DNA from 3 places in the Ralstonia mojiangensis genome. Region 2 is predicted to be linked to each of the others. Evidence: predicted binding sites of a transcription regulator. Region 2 holds the regulator's gene; each other region holds the start of a gene.
What was found. The regulator FNR, encoded in region 2, switches genes on or off when oxygen is low (the NO sensors DNR and NnrR bind a similar motif). The targets are predictions, from matches to a motif close to TTGATNNNNATCAA.

Region 1: NG898_RS25915 (PHA/PHB synthase family protein) is a predicted target of FNR. The motif match lies at 2,905-2,918, and genes of this name have one in related genera.
Region 3: adhP (alcohol dehydrogenase AdhP) is a predicted target of FNR. The motif match lies at 2,579-2,592, and genes of this name have one in related genera.

The regions. Positions count from the first base shown of each region.
Region 1 covers NZ_JAMXHU010000008.1:32,382-38,519, forward strand. The annotation lists gene chrA (chromate efflux transporter) at 1-838, shown strand, start outside; gene dbpA (ATP-dependent RNA helicase DbpA) at 889-2,286, opposite strand; gene NG898_RS25910 (hypothetical protein) at 2,301-2,486, opposite strand; gene NG898_RS25915 (PHA/PHB synthase family protein) at 2,982-4,730, shown strand; gene NG898_RS25920 (efflux transporter outer membrane subunit) at 4,731-6,138, shown strand, end outside.
Region 2 covers NZ_JAMXHU010000003.1:251,540-257,677, reverse strand. The annotation lists gene ccoP (cytochrome-c oxidase, cbb3-type subunit III) at 1-451, shown strand, start outside; gene ccoG (cytochrome c oxidase accessory protein CcoG) at 448-1,911, shown strand; gene NG898_RS13265 (FixH family protein) at 1,938-2,165, shown strand; gene NG898_RS13260 (hypothetical protein) at 2,162-2,416, shown strand; gene fnr (fumarate/nitrate reduction transcriptional regulator Fnr) at 2,437-3,165, opposite strand; gene NG898_RS13250 (sulfite exporter TauE/SafE family protein) at 3,343-4,086, shown strand; gene scpB (SMC-Scp complex subunit ScpB) at 4,572-5,411, shown strand; gene NG898_RS13240 (pseudouridine synthase) at 5,504-6,138, shown strand, end outside.
Region 3 covers NZ_JAMXHU010000002.1:1,000,912-1,007,049, reverse strand. The annotation lists gene NG898_RS11465 (indolepyruvate ferredoxin oxidoreductase family protein) at 1-983, shown strand, start outside; gene sbcB (exodeoxyribonuclease I) at 1,062-2,501, opposite strand; gene adhP (alcohol dehydrogenase AdhP) at 2,649-3,671, shown strand; gene NG898_RS11450 (2-hydroxyacid dehydrogenase) at 3,731-4,726, shown strand; gene NG898_RS11445 (HD domain-containing protein) at 4,736-5,365, opposite strand; gene NG898_RS11440 (Crp/Fnr family transcriptional regulator) at 5,494-6,138, shown strand, end outside.

The DNA of each region.
Region 1 (6,138 bases), on a different contig from region 2:
GGTGGCGCAGGCCGTGTGGGACATGGCGCGCAAGCTCTGTCCTGACTGGCAGCGCGCAGGTATTGCGCTGATCAGCATCGCCGTGCTAAGCGCGTTGACGACCGTTTACGCGCAACTTGTCGTGATCGTGCTTGGCGCCGTGCTGGGCTTGTTGTTATGCCGATCGTCGCGTCCGGCGAATGAGGGTCCGAGGGCGGGGCAGGGAACCGCATTCCGCGTGTCTCACGCTGCCAGTATCGTCAGCCTGGTGCTGTTCTGCGCGCTGTTGTTCGGGCTTCCGGTTGTGGCAGACCTTCATCCATGGATGCCCGCGAAAGTGTTCGACGCGTTCTATCGGTCGGGCGCGTTGGTTTTCGGAGGCGGGCACGTCGTGCTTCCGCTGCTGGAGCATCAGACGGTCGCGACGGGTTGGGTCACGCCGAACGATTTCCTGGCAGGCTACGGCGCCGCGCAGGCCGTGCCCGGGCCGTTATTCACCTTCGCCGCTTTCCTCGGCTGGACGATCGCGCCAGGGCTCAATCATTGGGCCGGTGCTGCGCTTGCTACGGTGGGCATTTTTCTGCCGGGCCTGCTGCTGGTCATCGCGGCGCTGCCTTACTGGCAGGCATTGCGCGCGCGTCCTTCCATGGCGGCGCTGCTGGCGGGTGTGAATGCCGCAGTGGTTGGATTGCTGGCGTTTGCCCTTTACACGCCGGTCTGGACGAGCGCCGTGCGGTCATGGAGCGACTTTGCCGTCGCGGCGATTGCGTTCCTGCTGCTGACGCGATGGAAAACGCCACCGCTGATTGTGGTGGCGTTTTGTGCGGCGGCGGGCGTTGGCGCTGCCATGCTGGGTTGAATCGCGCTCTTCCTACGAGCGGCAACCAGTAACTGCGCAGGGGCAGGGGGTCATTCGTCCATGAGCCGAACCCGGACCTTCTTGCCCTTCAGCGTGCCACCGTTGAGCTTGCGCAGCGCCTCGCGTGCGATGCCGCGGTCGACCGCAACGTAGGTCGAGAATTCGGTCACGTTGATCTTGCCGATCTGGTCGCCCCGAAAGCCGGCGTCGCCCGTCAATGCACCGAGTACATCGCCGGGGCGGATCTTCTCCTTGCGTCCGCCGAGAATCTGCAGCGTTTCCATTGGCGGCAGCAGCGGTGCGTCATTGCCGGTATCAAGCTCGTCGAGCTTGTGCCATTCGACCTCGCGCCCAAGCGCCTGTTCGATGTTGCCGACACGGCCCATCTCGTCCATGCTCGCGAGGCTCAACGCCCAGCCGTTCTCATCGGCGCGGCCCGTGCGGCCAATGCGATGCACGTGCACTTCGGGGTCGGGCGTCACGTCAACGTTGATCACCGCTTCGAGCTGTGCGATGTCGAGCCCGCGCGCGGCAACGTCGGTCGCGACGAGCACCGAGCAACTGCGGTTCGCGAACTGGATCAATACCTGATCGCGCTCACGCTGCTCGAGTTCACCATGCAGCGCCAGCGCGTGGATGCCCTCCGCGCGCAACACGTCGAGCAGGTCACGGCATTGCTGCTTCGTGTTGCAGAAGGCGAGCGTGCTCACCGGCCGATAGTGCTTGAGCAGCAGCCCGACCGCATGCAACCGCTTGTTGTCGGTCACCTCGTAGAAGCGCTGGCGAATCTTGCTGTCGTCGTGGCGCTCTTCGAGCTTCACTTCTTTTGGATTGCGCAGAATGCGCTGGCACAGCTTCGCAATACCTTCCGGGTAGGTCGCCGAGAACAGCAGCGTCTGGCGATCGGCCGGGCACTGGCGCACGACCGTCGCGATGTCATCGAAGAAACCCATGTCGAGCATGCGGTCTGCTTCGTCAAGCACGAGCGTCTTCAGCGCGCCGAGCGCAAGATTGCCGCGTTCCAGGTGGTCCATGATGCGCCCCGGCGTGCCGACGATGACATGTGCGCCATGCTCAAGGCTTGCCGCCTGCGGACGCATCGGTGTGCCGCCGCAGAGCGTCAGTACCTTTACGTTTTCTTCGGCGCGTGCCAGGCGGCGGATTTCCTGCGCGACCTGATCGGCAAGCTCGCGCGTCGGGCAGAGCACCATCGCCTGTACGTCGAAGCTGCGCGCGTCGAGCCGTGCGAGCAGTGCCAGCGCAAACGCTGCCGTTTTGCCGCTGCCCGTCTTTGCCTGCGCGATCAGATCGTGGCCCGCAAGCGCGATGGGCAGGCTTGCAGCCTGGATCGGCGTCATGTCGGTGTAGCCGAGCTGCGCAAGGTTCGCGAGCACGGCCGGGGCGAGCGCTAGGGTGGTGAAGGGCGTGGCGGTTGGTTCGATGGTCATGTCGTTGCGTTGGATCACTTGAGCGGCTTGCCTTCGATTTGCTTGTAGATGACCCGGCCGTCTTTGGTTTCGACGCGTTTGAGATAGTTGCGCGCGCCGCATAGCGCACAGCGGAACAGCGGTCCTTGGCCCTCATCCTTGATGACGACGTCGGACAGCTCCCACTGCGTGCCGCAGCTCTGGTTGATGCAAGTGAACACGGTTTTCTCTAAATGGATTGTTCGTTGCGCCTCGATGACGAGGCAGGTGGACCGGGGCCGCGAATGCGCCGATGTCAATCTGGATCAATACCTCAACCACAAATGGCGTTGCCGAGCCGTTCGTAGGAGATTGCGCTGCCCTTTGGCTATTTTGGCCTGACAGGTGGGAAAGTCATCTCGTCTCGCGACGCCCACGCCATGCGCCCAATGCATCCTGTTGGTGCAACAGATTTGCGGCTACAACGTTGAGAGCGATGGAAATATGGGGCCGATCTTGCAGATCGTCACGTTTTCCCCGCCGGACTCTAACACACCCATTTAGGCTCGTAAGGCGCGGGCGAAGCCTCTGTGACGAGTGGCAGGAAACTGCAGATGTCATTTCTTTGACACTGTCTAGAGTCCGCGCTCTTGTCCCGGTTTGAGGTGCGTCAAGTCTGGTCGGTAGCCGCTGGCATCTAATGGATCGCATATTGGCAATCGTTTGACGCCCCAACTATGCGCACCGCCCCCGTGCCGTCTTCACCAACTGCAGAACAGATCGATCTGCCGTTTCACGCTGCTCTTGCCCGCACATCGAATTCGCTGTCCCTCGCATCAATGCAGCTGGCGTTGCTCGACTGGGCACTGCATCTCGCCGTCTCGCCAGGCAAGAGGCTGGATCTGTGCCGCCTGGCGCTGACGCAGGCCGAACAACTCGAGCGTTACATCCGGGACTGTATGGCGTCCGGCCCTCAGGACGTGTGTCTTTGCGTCCAGCCGCCGGCCCATGACCGTCGTTTCTTGGCTGACGAGTGGCGCTTGTGGCCGTTCAACGTGCTGCACCAGTCCTTCCTGTTGACGGAGCAATGGTGGGAGGCGGCCACACGCGGCGTGTGGGGCGTCGCCAAGCATCATGAAGACGTGGTTGCCTTTGCTGCGCGTCAATGGCTCGACATGATGTCGCCAGGCAACCAGTTGGCAACCAACCCCATTGTCTTGCGTCGGACCTTTGAACAGCACGGTACCAATCTCGTGCGCGGCGCACTCAATGCGCTTGACGATCTGGAGCGCTCCATGAGCGGCGCGCCGGCCGCCGGCACCGAAGGTTTTATGGTGGGCCGCGACGTGGCCATCACGCCCGGCAAGGTGGTCCTGCGCAACCGCCTGATCGAGCTGATCCAGTACGCGCCGGCCACGAACAAGGTCCAGGCCGAGCCCATCCTGATCGTGCCGGCATGGATCATGAAGTACTACATCCTGGATCTGTCACCGCAGAACTCGCTGATCCGCTATCTGGTAGAGCAGGGCCATACCGTGTTCTGCATCTCCTGGAAAAACCCCGATGAGGCTGATCGCGCCCTCGACATGGATGACTACCTCAAGCTCGGTGTCTTTGCCGCGCTCGATGCCGTCAATGCCATCGTGCAGGGCCAGCGCGTCCACGCCACCGGTTACTGCCTTGGCGGCACGTTATTGGCCATTGCAGCGGCTGCCATGGCGCGCGATGGCGATGCGCGGTTGGCATCCATGACGCTCTTTGCCGCGCAGACAGACTTTTGCGAGCCGGGCGAACTCGGCCTGTTCATCGACGAGGCACAGGTCAGTCTGTTGGAAGCGCAGATGGAGCAAACCGGCTATCTACGCGCCAGCCAGATGGCCGGAGCCTTCCAGATGCTGCGCTCGTACGACTTGCTGTGGTCGCGTGTGGTGGGTGAATACCTGCTGGGCGATCGCGCACCGATGAACGATCTGATGGCCTGGAACGCCGATGCCACGCGCATGCCCGCGCGGATGCACAGCCAGTATCTCCGGCATCTGTTCCTGAACGACGACCTGAGCGAGGGCCGCTACCCCGTCAACGGAAAGCCGGTGGCCCTCAACGACATCGACTTGCCCATCTTCGTGGTGGGCACGCTGACCGACCACGTGGCGCCATGGCGCTCGGTCTACAAGCTGCATCACCTGACCGAGGCGGAGCTGACGTTCGTATTGACCAGCGGCGGCCACAACGCCGGCATTGTCAGCCCGCCGGCCAACTCGCACCGGCGGTTCCAGATGCAGACACGTAACGTCGGCGAGGTATCGGTGGCGCCGGATGATTGGTTGGCATCGGCACCCACCACCGACGGTTCATGGTGGCCGGCATGGCATGCATGGCTGGTCGCGCATGCATCGGGCCCCGCACCGGTGAAGCCACCGAAGATGGGCGCCCCGGCACTGCCGCCACTGGCGGACGCGCCGGGCGCCTACGTGCTGGAGAAATAAATGCGTGTGCAAAAGCAGCTTCGGGCGTGTGGCAGCTACGCCGGCACGCGTATGGCCGCCATGGTAGTCACCGCCACTGTGCTGGCACTGTCGGGTTGCATCTCGATGGCGCCGCCTTACGAGGCGCCCGCGTTGCCCGTGGCCCAGCACTACGACGCCGACGATGGCCGGGATGGCCTGTCAGCGTCAGCGACCGGTTGGCAGGCGTACTTTACGGACACGCGCCTGCAGGCGTTGATCGAGCAGGCGCTGGAAAACAACCGCGACCTGCGCACTGCCGTGCTGCGTGTGGAAGAGGCGCGTGCCGCGTTTGGCATCCAGCGCGCGGAGTTGTTTCCGCATCTCAATGCGCAGGCCGGCGTCAGTCGCCTGAGCATTCCGGCGGACGTAAGCCCCTTCGGCATGCCGATGCGTGTCACCCAGTACCAAGTGGGGGCCGGCGTCTCCAGTTGGGAGATCGATTTCTGGGGACGCGTACGCAACCTCAACGAGGCCGCACTGGAAAGCTATGTGGCATCCGACGCCGCACGCCGTGCGGTAGCGCTTGGGCTGATCGCGCAAGTGGCCGACAGCTATCTGGTGCTGCGTGAACTCGACGAGCGCATCGCGCTGGCACAACAAACCGTGGATAGCCGGACCGAAACACTGCGCATCTTCTCGCGCCGCGTGGCGGTGGGCGCGACGTCAAGATTGAACCAAACGCAGGTCGAGACCCTGCTGACCCAGGCGCAGGCGCTGCTAACGCAATTGCAGCAGGCGCGCGACGCGCAGGCGCACGGCCTGGCCTTGCTTGTCGGCAAACCAATCGACCTGCCGCCGGTCTCCGAGCCACTTGACGAGCACCGCATGCTGGCCGAACTGCGCGCAGGCCTGCCTTCCGACCTGCTGACGCAGCGCCCGGACATTGCCGCCGCGGAGCACCGGCTGCGTGCTGCGCACGCCAGCATCGGCGCGGCACGGGCCGCTTTCTTTCCCCGAGTGGCACTGACCGGCGCTTACGGCACGCTGGGTCCGGAACTGGGCAACCTGTTTGCGCCCGGCACACGCGCCTGGGTATTTGCGCCGAGTATCAGCCTCCCGCTCTTTGAAGGTGGAAAGCTGCGCAGCAACCTCGACCTGGCAGAAGCCCGCCGAGACCTTGCCGTGGCCGGTTACGAGAAGATCGTGCAGAGCGCATTCCGCGACGTGTCCGACGCGCTCTCTGCACGCAAGTGGCTGGCCGACCAACTCGACATTGCGAAGGCCGCACTGGCGGCACAAACCGAACGCGCGCGGCTGTCGCAACTACGTTTCGACGCTGGAGCATCGACGTTCCTGGAGGTGCTCGACGCCCAGCGCGACCTACTGGCCGCGCAGCAGCAACTGGTGCAGGTACGCCGTGCGCTTCTCTCTAGCCGCGTTGGCCTGT
Region 2 (6,138 bases):
CTTCCCGAACCTGACCGACAACGACTGGCTGTACGGCGGCGAGCCCGAGACGATCCTGACGACCATCACCAAGGGGCGTCACGGCGTCATGCCATCCCTCGCGGCGGTGGTGGACGGCAATCAGGCTGTCAACGTGGCCAACTATGTGCGCTCGCTGTCGGGCCTGTCTTACGACCCGATCAAGGCAGCGCGTGGCGAACCGACGTTCAAGTCGGTCTGCGCGGCTTGCCACACGGCAACCGGCAAGGGCAATCAGGCGCTCGGCGCGCCCAACCTGACCGACCGCGTCTGGCTGTACGGCAGTTCGGAAGCGACCATCGTCGAGACCATCCTCAAGGGCCGTGACAACACGATGCCGGCACATGAGAACCTGCTCTCGCCGGAGAAGATCCGCATGCTGGCGGCCTATGTCTGGGGTCTGTCGAATAGCAACACGAGTCACACGCAATGAGCGACAAGGAACCAGCCTGGCGCCCCATGACGCCCGCCACTGCGGCGGCGGGCGCCGAAGACGCACCCACCGAGCAGATGCTCTATGAGGTCCGGCGCAAGATTTATCCGCGCGCCGTGACCGGCGCCTTCGCGCGTTGGCGCGTCTGGCTGGTGCTGGCCACGCAAGCCATCTTTTATGGCTTGCCGTGGTTCCAGTGGAACGGTCGCCAAGCAGTACTGTTCGACTTGGGCGCACGCAAGTTCTACCTCTTTGGCCTCGTGTTGTGGCCGCAGGATGTCATCTATCTGACGTTGCTGCTGGTGCTGTCGGCGCTCGCGCTGTTTCTATTTACGGCGGTGGCGGGGCGGCTCTTTTGCGGTTATGCCTGTCCGCAGACGGTCTACACCGAGATTTTCATGTGGATCGAGCGGCATATCGAAGGAGATCGCTTCGCGCGCATCCGTCTCGACGGTGAGCGCTGGAGCCTGCGCAAATTCCGCCTGAAGGCCGCAAAGCATTCGGCTTGGATCCTCATCGGGCTGTGGACGGGCTTCACCTTCGTGGGCTTCTTCACGCCAATCCGCGATCTGGGCATGGAGACCTGGACGCTGTCGCTCGGCCCCTGGCAGACGTTTTGGATGCTGTTCTACGCATTTGCGACCTGGGGTAACGCCGGTTTCATGCGCGAACAGGTCTGCCGCTACATGTGTCCCTACGCTCGTTTCCAGAGCGTGATGGTCGATCCCGATACCTACGTTGTCACTTATGACACGCAGCGCGGCGAGCCGCGCGGCAGCCGTTCGCGCAACGCCGATTTCGAAGCTCAGGGTCTGGGTGCCTGCGTCGACTGCAGCATCTGTGTACAGGTATGCCCGACCGGCATCGACATCCGCCAAGGGCTGCAATACGAATGCATCGGTTGCGGCGCCTGCATTGACGCCTGTGACCAGGTCATGGACAAGATGCGCTACCCGCGTGGTCTGATCCGCTACACGTCGGAACGCGCGATGCTTGATCGGCTCAGCCCGAAGGAAGCCCGGCGACATCTGCTGCGTCCGCGTGTGCTGATCTATACCGGAATCATGCTGGTGCTCTTCACCGGGTTCATCGTGGCATTGGCGATGCGGCAGCCGCTCAAGGTTGACGTGATTCGTGATCGTGGTGCGCTGGCGCGTGAAGTGGACGGCGGCAAGATCGAGAACGTTTATCGCCTGCAACTGATGAACGCGTCCGAGCACCCCATGCGCGTGACCATCACCGCCGAGGGCATGCCGGAACTGGACGTGCAGGGCGGCAGCGGCGAGTCGACCACATTGGAGTTGCCGCCGGCGGCTAACCGACTGCTGCCTGTGCGCGTACGCCGGCCGGCCGACGATGCCGCCCCCGGCTCGCACAAAATCCGTTTCGTCATCCATGCAGACAGCGGTAGCGACAGCCTCGTACTGCGCGAACCGTCGAGCTTCATCGTGCCGCGCTGATGCGGCATCCCCAACAGGAGGCAACGATGCACGCAACGCAATCTTCCGCACAGGCCCGTCCCTGGTGGCGCGAGCCCTGGCCATGGCTGCTGATGGCAGGGCCGTTCGTCGCCATGGTCGGCTGCGGCGTCACCATCTGGCTGGCAATGTCGCATCCCGATCCTGCTATTCATGACAACGTGGTGCGCCGCGGTTTGGTCGTTGAAAAGACGGTCGTCGCGCCGCCACATGCCATTCACGCGGAGGCCCGATGAAACGTCGATTGCTGATGTGGATTCTGTGGCCGGCATTTCTGTCGGCCGCGCTGGCTGAGCTGGTGGTTTTTGCGGTGGTGGACCCCGCCGACCTGCGCTTCTTCGGCGAACAGATCACGGTGTCGACCCAGGCGGTCTACACCGTGTCGTTCTTTGTGTTCTGGTTGCTGTGCGGATTGTCGAGCGCGCTGACGCTCTATGTGTCGCCGGGCATCGGCAAACTGGAAGCGCATGAACACCCGCTCGTGTGAGCGGGAACCATGGAAGCAGCTTAGGCGGCCTGACCGCTCATGACCTGGCGCAGGCCGGCCAGGTCGACCAACTTGACGTGGCGTTGGCGGATCTGAATGAGACCCGCTTCGGCAAAGCGCGAGAACAGGCGGCTGACGGTTTCGAGCTTCAGACCCAGATAGCTGCCAAGTTCTTCGCGGCTCATACGCAGCACAAACTCGGTCGACGAATATCCTCGCTGGGCCGATCGCTTCGAGAGGTTGAGCAGGAACGCTGCCAGACGCTCCTCCGCACGCATGGAGCCCAGCGTGAGAAGCATCAGATGATCCTGCGAGATTTCCTTGCTCATGATGCGCAGAAACTGATGCTGCAGCGAAGGCAGCCGGCGCGAAAGGTGCTGCAGCTCGTCGTAGCGCACCACGCAGACTTCAGTATCTTCAAGCGCGGTGGCGTCCGACACGTGGCGCATATCACCAATGCCATCGAGCCCGACGATTTCACCCGGCAGATGGAACCCAGTGATCTGGTGTCGTCCGTCTTCAAGCGTCAGATGGGTTTTGAGCGTGCCGAAACGAATGCCGTAAACCGCCTCCAGTGGCTCACCCAGAGAATAGAGCGATTGCCCCTTCTTAATGCGGATGCGCTCGCCGACCAAATCGTCCATCTTGCGCACGTCATCCGAGTTCATTCCCACCGGCAGGCAGATTTGCCCGAGTACACAGGTGGAACAACGCGAGGCTTGGTCGGTAAGTGCGATTCGAGTGAGCACGGGCGGGGGCGAATTTCGGGAAAGTGAAATGAGTAATTCTTGTTGTATAGCGCCAGCTTATTATAACGGCGACCTTCTTGTCCTCGGACATTTCCGATGCGGCAAAACGCGCCAATTACGCTTAGTTCGCAACAGCAAAACGAAAACCTTGGCCCATATCAAGAGAGCGTCAGAAAGATGAGTGCCGCCGCGCTTCTGAGCGTTTTCCTGATTGCGTTGCTCGGCGGTGTCCATTGTCTGGCGATGTGCAGCGGTATCGCACTCGCGGCCGAGCGCGGGGCGGTGGCGGTGCGGATCGTGTCTCGCCGCCGTCTATGGTTTGAGCAGGTCGTCATGCATGCCGGCCGGCTGACCACCTATACGCTGCTTGGCGCAATCATGGGTGCGATGGGTGCGACCGTCTGGCGCCAGCAATGGCTGCCCATTCAACGCGGCTTGTTTGCCTTCGCCAGTGCATTGCTGCTCGCCTACGGTTTGTTGCTGCTCGTGCGTTCCGCCGGAGATGTGTGGCGCAGCGTGTGGCTTGAGCGCTTGCTCGGCCGCGTCGCTGGTGGTCTGTCTCTAGCGGCGGCTAGGCTGGGCGGCAAGCTTCAGCGTCAGCCGCCGTTGCTGCGCCGCTATGTCACGGGTATGGCGTGGGGTTTGGTGCCGTGTGGCATGGTTTACGGCGCATTGGCTGTAGCGTTGTTGGCAGGCAACGCAGCCTCAGGGGCCGTGGTCATGCTCGTCTTTGGTGCCGGCACACTGCCTAACCTTCTGATGATGTCTGGCTTGGCCGGGTGGTTGAGAGGGCTGTCGCGCCAGCGATGGGCGCGAGGCGCGGCTGGCATCGCCATCGCCGGGTTTGGGGTCTGGGGGCTGTTTCACGCAATCTGGCTGCCAGAGATGCTTAACGCACACGGATTCTGTCTCGTGCTGTAAGCGTTTAAAGCGCGGGGAAATCGCCATCCGGCCCGGGATGGGAGGCTAGGACATCTTCCCGGTTGCGGCGCTGCTGGAAATTGCCCTACAATCGACAACAATTCGATTCGCCACCCGCGCAAATCAACAATCCCAAGCGCGGCGCCAAGCGATGCCATCCAGCGGTAGAGTCACCCTGGACAGTCGATTCGGGCGGGCTGCCGTTCTTCTTGGTAGTCGTCCGGTGCAGTATCCGTCCCCATGGCGGCGGAAGAAATTGCCCTTGTGGTGCCTGACCGGCACCGGATCAACTCGCTCCTCCGGCCCTACTTTGCGGGCACAGCCACTGCGTTTCGGTGCAGGATCCAATTGAATAATTGGCCTTCGCGCGCCGGGCCCGGGTGGGCAACAGCATTCAGAAATGCCGCGTGCTTCGCGGCGGGACGACAAACCTCAAGCGTGACGGCGACTGGCCGTGCGCGAGCAATGACGAGCCGCTCAACCCGATGAATACCCAAGAGGCGAAGATCGTCCTCGAGACCGCGCTGATCTGCGCGCAGGATCCGTTGCGAGTCAATGACTTGCGCAAGCTCTTCGACGAAGATGTTTCCGCAGACACCATCCGTGTGCTGCTCGAAGAACTGCGCCAGGACTGGCTGAATCGCGGTGTCGAACTGGTCGCGCTGGCCTCCGGCTGGCGCCTGCAGAGCCGTCCGGAAATGCGCGTGTATCTTGATCGACTGCACCCGGAAAAGCCGCCCAAGTACTCGCGTGCCGTGATGGAAACCCTGGCGATCATCGCTTATCGCCAGCCGGTCACCCGCGGCGATATCGAAGACATTCGCGGTGTGACGGTCAACACGCAGGTCATCAAGCAGATTGAAGACCGCGGCTGGATCGAAGTCATTGGTCATCGCGACGTGCCGGGTCGCCCCGCGCTGTATGCGACGACCAAGCAGTTTCTCGACGATCTTGGCTTGCGCTCGCTGGACGAGTTGCCGCCGCTGGAAGATGCCCGAGCTCAGGCGCAGGCGAGCCTTCTGGAGCAGGGCGCCATTGAATTCGAGGGCGGCGCAATTGCGGTAGAAGAGCTGTCAGCGATGGTGAACGACGCGCCGGAAGGTGCCGAGAGCGGAGAGGCCTCGGTGGAGGACTCTGCCGGATCGCCCATTGACGAGGCTTTCGTCGAAGCAGCTGAAACGCCAGCGCAGCCTGCTGAGGTTGCGGTGGGTGATGAGCCAGAGCTGGAAACCGAGTCGCAAGCGGTGAATGCGACCGAGGCAACGGAAGACGAGTACAAAACACCGGTCGAGCCGCCTGCGGCTCCCGCCAATGAACATTCGTGACGCCATGCCCGCCGCACAGTCGGTGCATGGTCTGAACCCCTAGATTTTTTGAAGACGTTGTGAGCACCCAGCCAGACTCCATGGATACACGTATGCCGGCCGACGCCGACGCTCAGCCGCCGCGACAAGACGGCGGTGATGGGACCGAGGCCGCGCCTCGTCGCAAGGGTTTGCGCCGAGGCTTGCGCAACCTCGTGGCTTCGCGCCGCCAGCAGCAGGACGGCCGCCCTGAAGGTGAAGCCGCCGAGGCCGGTGGTGCTGACGCCAGCCAGCCTGCGCAACCGCGCAAGAGCCGCGCGCCGCGGGCGCGCAAGCCGAAAGAGTCGGCTGGTGAGCCGGCGGTCGTTGCCGCAGAAGGTGCTGCACCGGCCGAGCAGGCGCCGGCAGAAGGCCAGGGCGAGCGGCGGGGCCCGCGCGGCCGTTTCGGCAAAAACCGTCGCCGTCAAGGCGAAGGCCAACCGGCGGAACGCGCCGAGCGCAGTGAACGTACGGAAGGCGCTGGCGGCAAGAGTGCCGGCGGTCGTGGCAAGCAGCAGAACCGCAACGGCAAACCGCAAGGCAAGGCTGGCGGCCAGACCCAGAATCGCGGGGGCAAGGGGCTGAAGGGCGGCAAGGGCTCCGAAGACGTCTTCCAATACGTGATTTCCGGCGCGTACGACTCGGATGTTGACGCGGGCAGTGCATCGCAGCCCCCTAAGGCGCGCGAACTGACCTCCGAAGACGACGC
Region 3 (6,138 bases), on a different contig from region 2:
GCTCGGCCGAGGCGGATATCCGTGCGGCCATCGGCGATGCCTGCGCGTTTGAAGACGCCAACACGCTGGCCGTGCGCCTGCTGGGCGACGCCATCTACACCAATCCGCTCGTGCTGGGCTTTGCGTGGCAGAAAGGCTGGCTTCCGCTGACGCACGACGCGCTCATCCGCGCGATCGAACTCAACGGCGTGGCCGTCGAAAAGAACAAGACCGCGTTCGAATGGGGCCGCCACCTCGCGCAAGACCGCGATGCGGTGCTCAAGCTCGCCGACGATGCGCCGCGTGCCAAAGCCGACGTCATCGCCCTGCCCTCGCTGGACACGCTGATCGCCCGCCGTGTCGATCTGCTGACCGCGTACCAGAACGCCGCGTATGCCGCTGAATTCCGCGCGGTGGTCGAGCGCGTGCGTGCAGCAGAAGCCGCCGTGGTGGGGGCCGGCCAACCCCTGGCGCTCACGGAAGCGGTGGTGCGCAACCTGTCGAAGCTGATGGCGTACAAGGACGAATACGAAGTCGCTCGCCTGTACACCGACCCGGCGTTCCTCGACAAGCTGCGCGCGCAATTCGAAGGCGAGCCCGGCCGCGACTACCAGCTCAACTTCTGGCTTGCGCCGCCCATGATTGCCAAGCGTGACGAGAAGGGCCACCTGGTCAAGCAACGCTTTGGCCCGAACACGATGCGCATCTTCAAGGTGCTCGCCAAGCTCAAGGGCCTGCGCGGCACGGCGTTCGACCTCTTCGGCAAGACCGAAGAGCGCCGCACAGAGCGCGCGCTGATCGGCGAATACCGCACGCTGGTCGATGAACTCGCGCGCGGGCTGACGGCGCAGAAGCTGGGGCAGGCTGTGGAACTGGCCCGCCTGCCGGAAGACATCCGCGGCTTCGGCCATGTGAAGGAGGCCAACCTGGCGGCGGCGCGCATCCGCTGGAACAAGCTGCTGGCACAGTGGCGCGATCCGGCGGCGGCACAGCAGGCAGCCTGATCAGCGCCAAGCGTTCAGCATCGCCATGGAAAAACGGAGGCTTCGGCCTCCGTTTTTTCTTTGTGCGCTCCAGGTGTGTCAGCCCGGCACGATCTGCTGCGCGTAGTCGTACAGATCCTGCAGGATGGTCTGCGCACGTGCGTCGCCGTTCTCCGCCGCTTCTGCGCCCAACTGTTGAAGCCGCTCGCCGAAAACTTCGAACGTCATATAGCCGTCACGGCCTTCGAACAACCGCTCGGCGCGCAGCTGTTCCCACTGCTCGTATTCCTCTTCGTTCAACGTATCGGGGAAGTTGCGCGCACGGTAGCGGAACAGCAGCTCAGGCAGGCGCGCATCGGAAAAATCGGCATGCAGGCGCGCGAGTTGTTCGCCGCTGAGCGTGCGCAGCTCGTTGAGCAGGCGGCGATCGTCGTTGCCGACGAATCCGCCGTAGAGGTTCTGGTCGACGTCTTCGATCGGCTCCAGTTCGCGGGCGTACACCTGACGCCAGGTTTCGCGCATGTCCGGCGCGCCTTGGGCGATGGCGGCGTGGCGTTCAATGGTGGCGAAGTCGATGCCCCAGCGTTCTGCCTGGGCGGGCTGCAGCGTCTTCATGTTGCTGATGACGATGGGCGACTTGTTGATGTGAATCGACTTGATCGGCAGTCGCGTGGTGCCTTCGGCCAGATCGGCCGTGCGCGTGAACATGCGCTCGCGGATCGTCGCCACGTCCATGTGGAACAGCTCGGACGGGTCGAACGCCAGATCCCAGACGATCAGTTCGTTCTTGTTGGTCGGATGCCCACCCAGCGGCCACACCACCGCCATGCAGCCGCGCTCCACGCCGTACATGCCGGAGATGTGCAGCAACGGCCGCGGCGCATCGCCAATCTCGGCCACCACGCGGTCTTTCTTGCGCAGCGCCAGGCAGAAATCGAACAGGCGCGGCTGCGCATTGCGAATCAGGCGCGCCAGCGCAATCGTCGCGCGCACGTCGGACACCGCATCGTGCGCCGCCTCATGCACCAGGCCGTTGGCTTTGGACAGATGCTCCAGCTTGAAGCTCGGCCGGCCGTCTTCGTGGGTCGGCCATTGGATGCCTTCGGGGCGCAGGGCCCACGTGGTGCGCACCACGTCGAGCAGATCCCACCGCCCGCAGTCGTTCTGCCACTCGCGCGCGTACGGGTCGATCAGGTTGCGCCAGAACAGGTGGCGCGTCACCTCATCGTCGAAACGGATGGTGTTGTAGCCGACGCCGATGGTGCCGGGCGTGCCAAGTTCGCGCTCGATGGCCTGGGCGAAACGGTATTCCGGAATGCCTTGCCGGGCGCATTGCTGCGGCGTGATGCCGGTGATGAGGCACGACACCGGATCGGGCAGCCAGTCGTTGGACGGGTGGCAGAACAGTTCGACCGGCTCGCCGATCTCGTTCAGCTCGGCATCGGTGCGGATGCCGGCAAACTGCGCGGGGCGATCACGGCGCGGCACGGCGCCGAACGTTTCGTAGTCGTGCCAGAGAAAGGTGGGAGTGACGGGCAAGGCAGCGGCTCGCTGGAAAACACTGAAGATGCCGGCATGTTAACAGTGTTGCCCATCCCGCTCGCCCTCCTTGGCGGTTGACTCACATCAACCCGCATCGGGCAGGCGTCGACCAGACTGGTATCTCCCCCAACCCGGAGATGTCTCATGGCCCAGTCGATGAAAGCCGCGGTAGTCCATGCGTTTGGCGAACCCTTGCGCATTGAGGAAGTGCCGGTTCCCACACCTGGGCGCGGGCAGATTCTTGTCAAGATCGCGGCCTCGGGCGTCTGCCATACAGACTTGCACGCCGCCGATGGCGACTGGCCCGTCAAGCCCAGCCTGCCGTTCATCCCCGGGCACGAAGGGGTGGGTTATGTGGCAGCCGTGGGCGAAGGCGTAACCGCCGTCAAGGAAGGCGACCGCGTGGGTGTGCCCTGGCTCTACACCGCCTGCGGCCACTGCGAGCATTGCCTGGGTGGGTGGGAAACCCTCTGCCACGAGCAGCAGAACACTGGCTACTCCGTCAACGGCGGCTATGCCGAATACGTACTGGCCGACCCGAACTACGTCGGCCACCTGCCCGCGCAGGTCAGCTTCGAAGAGATCGCACCGATCCTCTGCGCAGGCGTGACGGTCTACAAGGGCATCCGCATGACGGATACGCGGCCCGGCCAGTGGATCGCCATTTCCGGCATTGGTGGGCTGGGACACGTGGCGGTGCAGTATGCGATCGCCATGGGCCTGCATGTGGTGGCCGTCGACGTGGCGCCCGACAAGCTCGCGCTGGCACGCGAGCTGGGGGCCAAGCTCGTCGTCGATGCCTCGCAGCAGGATCCCGCAGCCGTGATTCAGAAAGAGATCGGCGGTGTGCACGGCGTGCTCGTGACGGCGGTGTCACGCAGCGCCTTTGCGCAAGCGCTGGGCATGGTGCGGCGCGGCGGGACGATCTCGCTCAATGGCCTGCCGCCCGGCGATTTTCCGCTGCCGATCTTCTCCACGGTGCTCAATGGCATCACGGTGCGCGGCTCGATCGTCGGCACGCGGCGAGATCTGCAAGAGTCCCTGGAGTTTGCCGCCGAGGGGCTGGTGCGCGCCCACATTCACCGCGACAAGCTCGACAACATCAACCAGGTGTTTGCCGATCTAAAGGCCGGCAAGGTGGATGGCCGCATCGTCCTGACGCTCTGAGTGCCCCCACCCGGCGGTGCGAGTAAGCTGCAGGCATCACGTCCGCTTGCCACACCGCCATGCGCATCCTCTTTTTCAGCAGCCACCGTTACGACGAAGACAGCTTCCGCGCCTCGCTCGCGCGCGGCGGCCACAGCTTCGACCTCGTTTTCCAGCGCGCGCACCTTGACGCGCAAACGGCGTCTCTCGCAGCGGGCTTTGAAGTGGTGTGCCCGTTCGTCAATGATTCGCTCAGTGCGGAAGTGCTCGAGGCGCTGGCTGCGGGCGGCACGCGCCTGATCGCGCTGCGTTCGGCAGGCTTCAACCACGTCGATCTGCCGGCCGCGCAGCGTCTGGGGCTGACGGTGGTACGCGTGCCGGCCTATTCGCCACACGCGGTGGCCGAACATGCGGTCGGCATGATCCTCACGTTGAACCGGCGACTGCACCGTGCCTGCAATCGGACGCGCGAAGGCGATTTCTCATTGGATGGATTGCTGGGCTTCGACCTGGCAGGCAAGACCGTCGGCGTGGTCGGCACCGGGCAGATCGGGCAGGTGTTCGCTCGGATCATGGCGGGCTTCGGCTGCCAGTTGCTGGCATTCGATCCATTTCCGCAGGCCTCTCTGACGGCGCTGGGCGTGCGTTATGTGCCGCTGCCGGAATTGCTCGCGCAGGCCGATATCGTCAGCCTGCATTGCCCGCTCAACGCTGGCACGCATCACCTGATCGACGCCAGCGCGCTCGCCAGCATGAAGCCGGGCGCCATGCTCATCAACACGAGCCGCGGCGGCCTGGTCGACAGCCCTGCGCTGATCGACGCGCTCAAGAGCGGTCAGCTCGGGCACCTCGGGCTCGACGTCTACGAAGAAGAGGCCGATCTGTTTTTCGAAGACCGCTCCGCCGACGTGTTGCAGGATGACGTGCTGGCACGGCTGCTAAGCTTTCCCAACGTCATCGTCACCGCGCATCAGGCGTTCTTCACGCGCGAGGCACTGGCCGGCATTGCCGACACCACGCTCGCCAACGTGGCGGCCTGGGTGGCCGGCGCACCCGTCAATGTGGTGAAGCCCTAGACCCGCAAATCAAGCTGCCTCGGCTTTCGGCTGGGACAGCTCGCGCTCGCCTTCCTTCACGTAGAGGGAGTTGCGTGGCTTGGCCAGCACGCGTCGCACCATCGGCTCGAAGAACGAGAGCGGCAGGTTGTCGTAATCGGCCATGAAGGCGGCGGCGTCGTATTTGGCGCAGAACTCGGCGGTGCGTTCGAACAGCTCGGGCTGGCTGCGGTACTGCTCGCGCAGGTTGCGGTCGAGCCCCAGATGGTGGAAGAAGTAATAGCCCTGGAAGATGCCGTGCTTCTCGACCATCCACAGGTTTTCCGGGCTCACGAATGGCTTGAGGATGGCTGCGGCGATGTCCGGATGGTTGAAGCTGCCCAGCGTGTCACCAATGTCGTGCAGCAGCGCACAGACTACGTATTCCTCGTCGCGGCCGTCGCGGTGGGCGAGCGTGGCGGTTTGCAGGGAGTGCGCGAGACGATCGATCGGGAAGCCGCCGCAATCGCCGTCGAGCAGCTTCAGGTGCGCGAGCACGCGGTCGGGCAATGCGCGGGCATAGGGCATGAACTCGGCCGAGATGGCGGCCCAGTCCTCGCGGGTGCCTTGCTCCATGTTGGAAAACGTTGCGCGCGGGGCGGTGTGCTTCGGATCAGTCATTGGGGGTGTCTCCTTCGTCGCCGGAATGGTCGCGTCGGTGCCGCGTCGTATTTCTTGAATGGCTGGCTGCGCGGCTAGCGGACCATTCTCTGCCCGGCGCTTGCATGCAGACTGTCAAGCGTTTGACAATGATCGGACCGCCCTCGCCGCATCCTGCCGCCATGCCCGCAGACGCCTCCCATACCGCCGCCGCGCCCACGCCCGCACAGCTCGCGCAGGGCTGGCTGCGCGACGCCCCCGCCGATCTGCTGGCCGAGATCGCGCCCACCGCGCGCCTGATCACCTACCCCGACGGCGAATGCATCCACCCGCACGGCGGTCCCGCACAGGGCATGTTCCTGATCGTGCGCGGCCGCGTGCGCATCAGCCGGACGACCGACGGCGGCAGCGAACTCGTCTACGGCGTGCTGCGCGCGGGCGAATGGTTTGGCGAGATCGCGCTCATCGACGGCGGCGGCCGCACGCACAGCGCCCATGCGCAGGGGCCGACCACGCTCATCCTGCTGGGCAGCGCGGCGTTTGCGCGCGTGGTGTCGGCCTATCCGGCGGGCATGTGGGCGCTGATGCAGCAGCTCTGCCAGCGCATCCGCCTGATCTTTGACGAGTTCGAGCACGCCAGCGAAATGCCCGCCGATGCGCGCCTCGCCCAACGGCTGCTGCAGCTCGCCCGTGCCGGCGATGGCCGCACCGTCGCCGCCAGCAATGAAGAGCTGGGCCGCATGCTCGCACGCTCGCGGCAGACGATTTCCAAGTACCTGCAGGCGTGGCAGCGC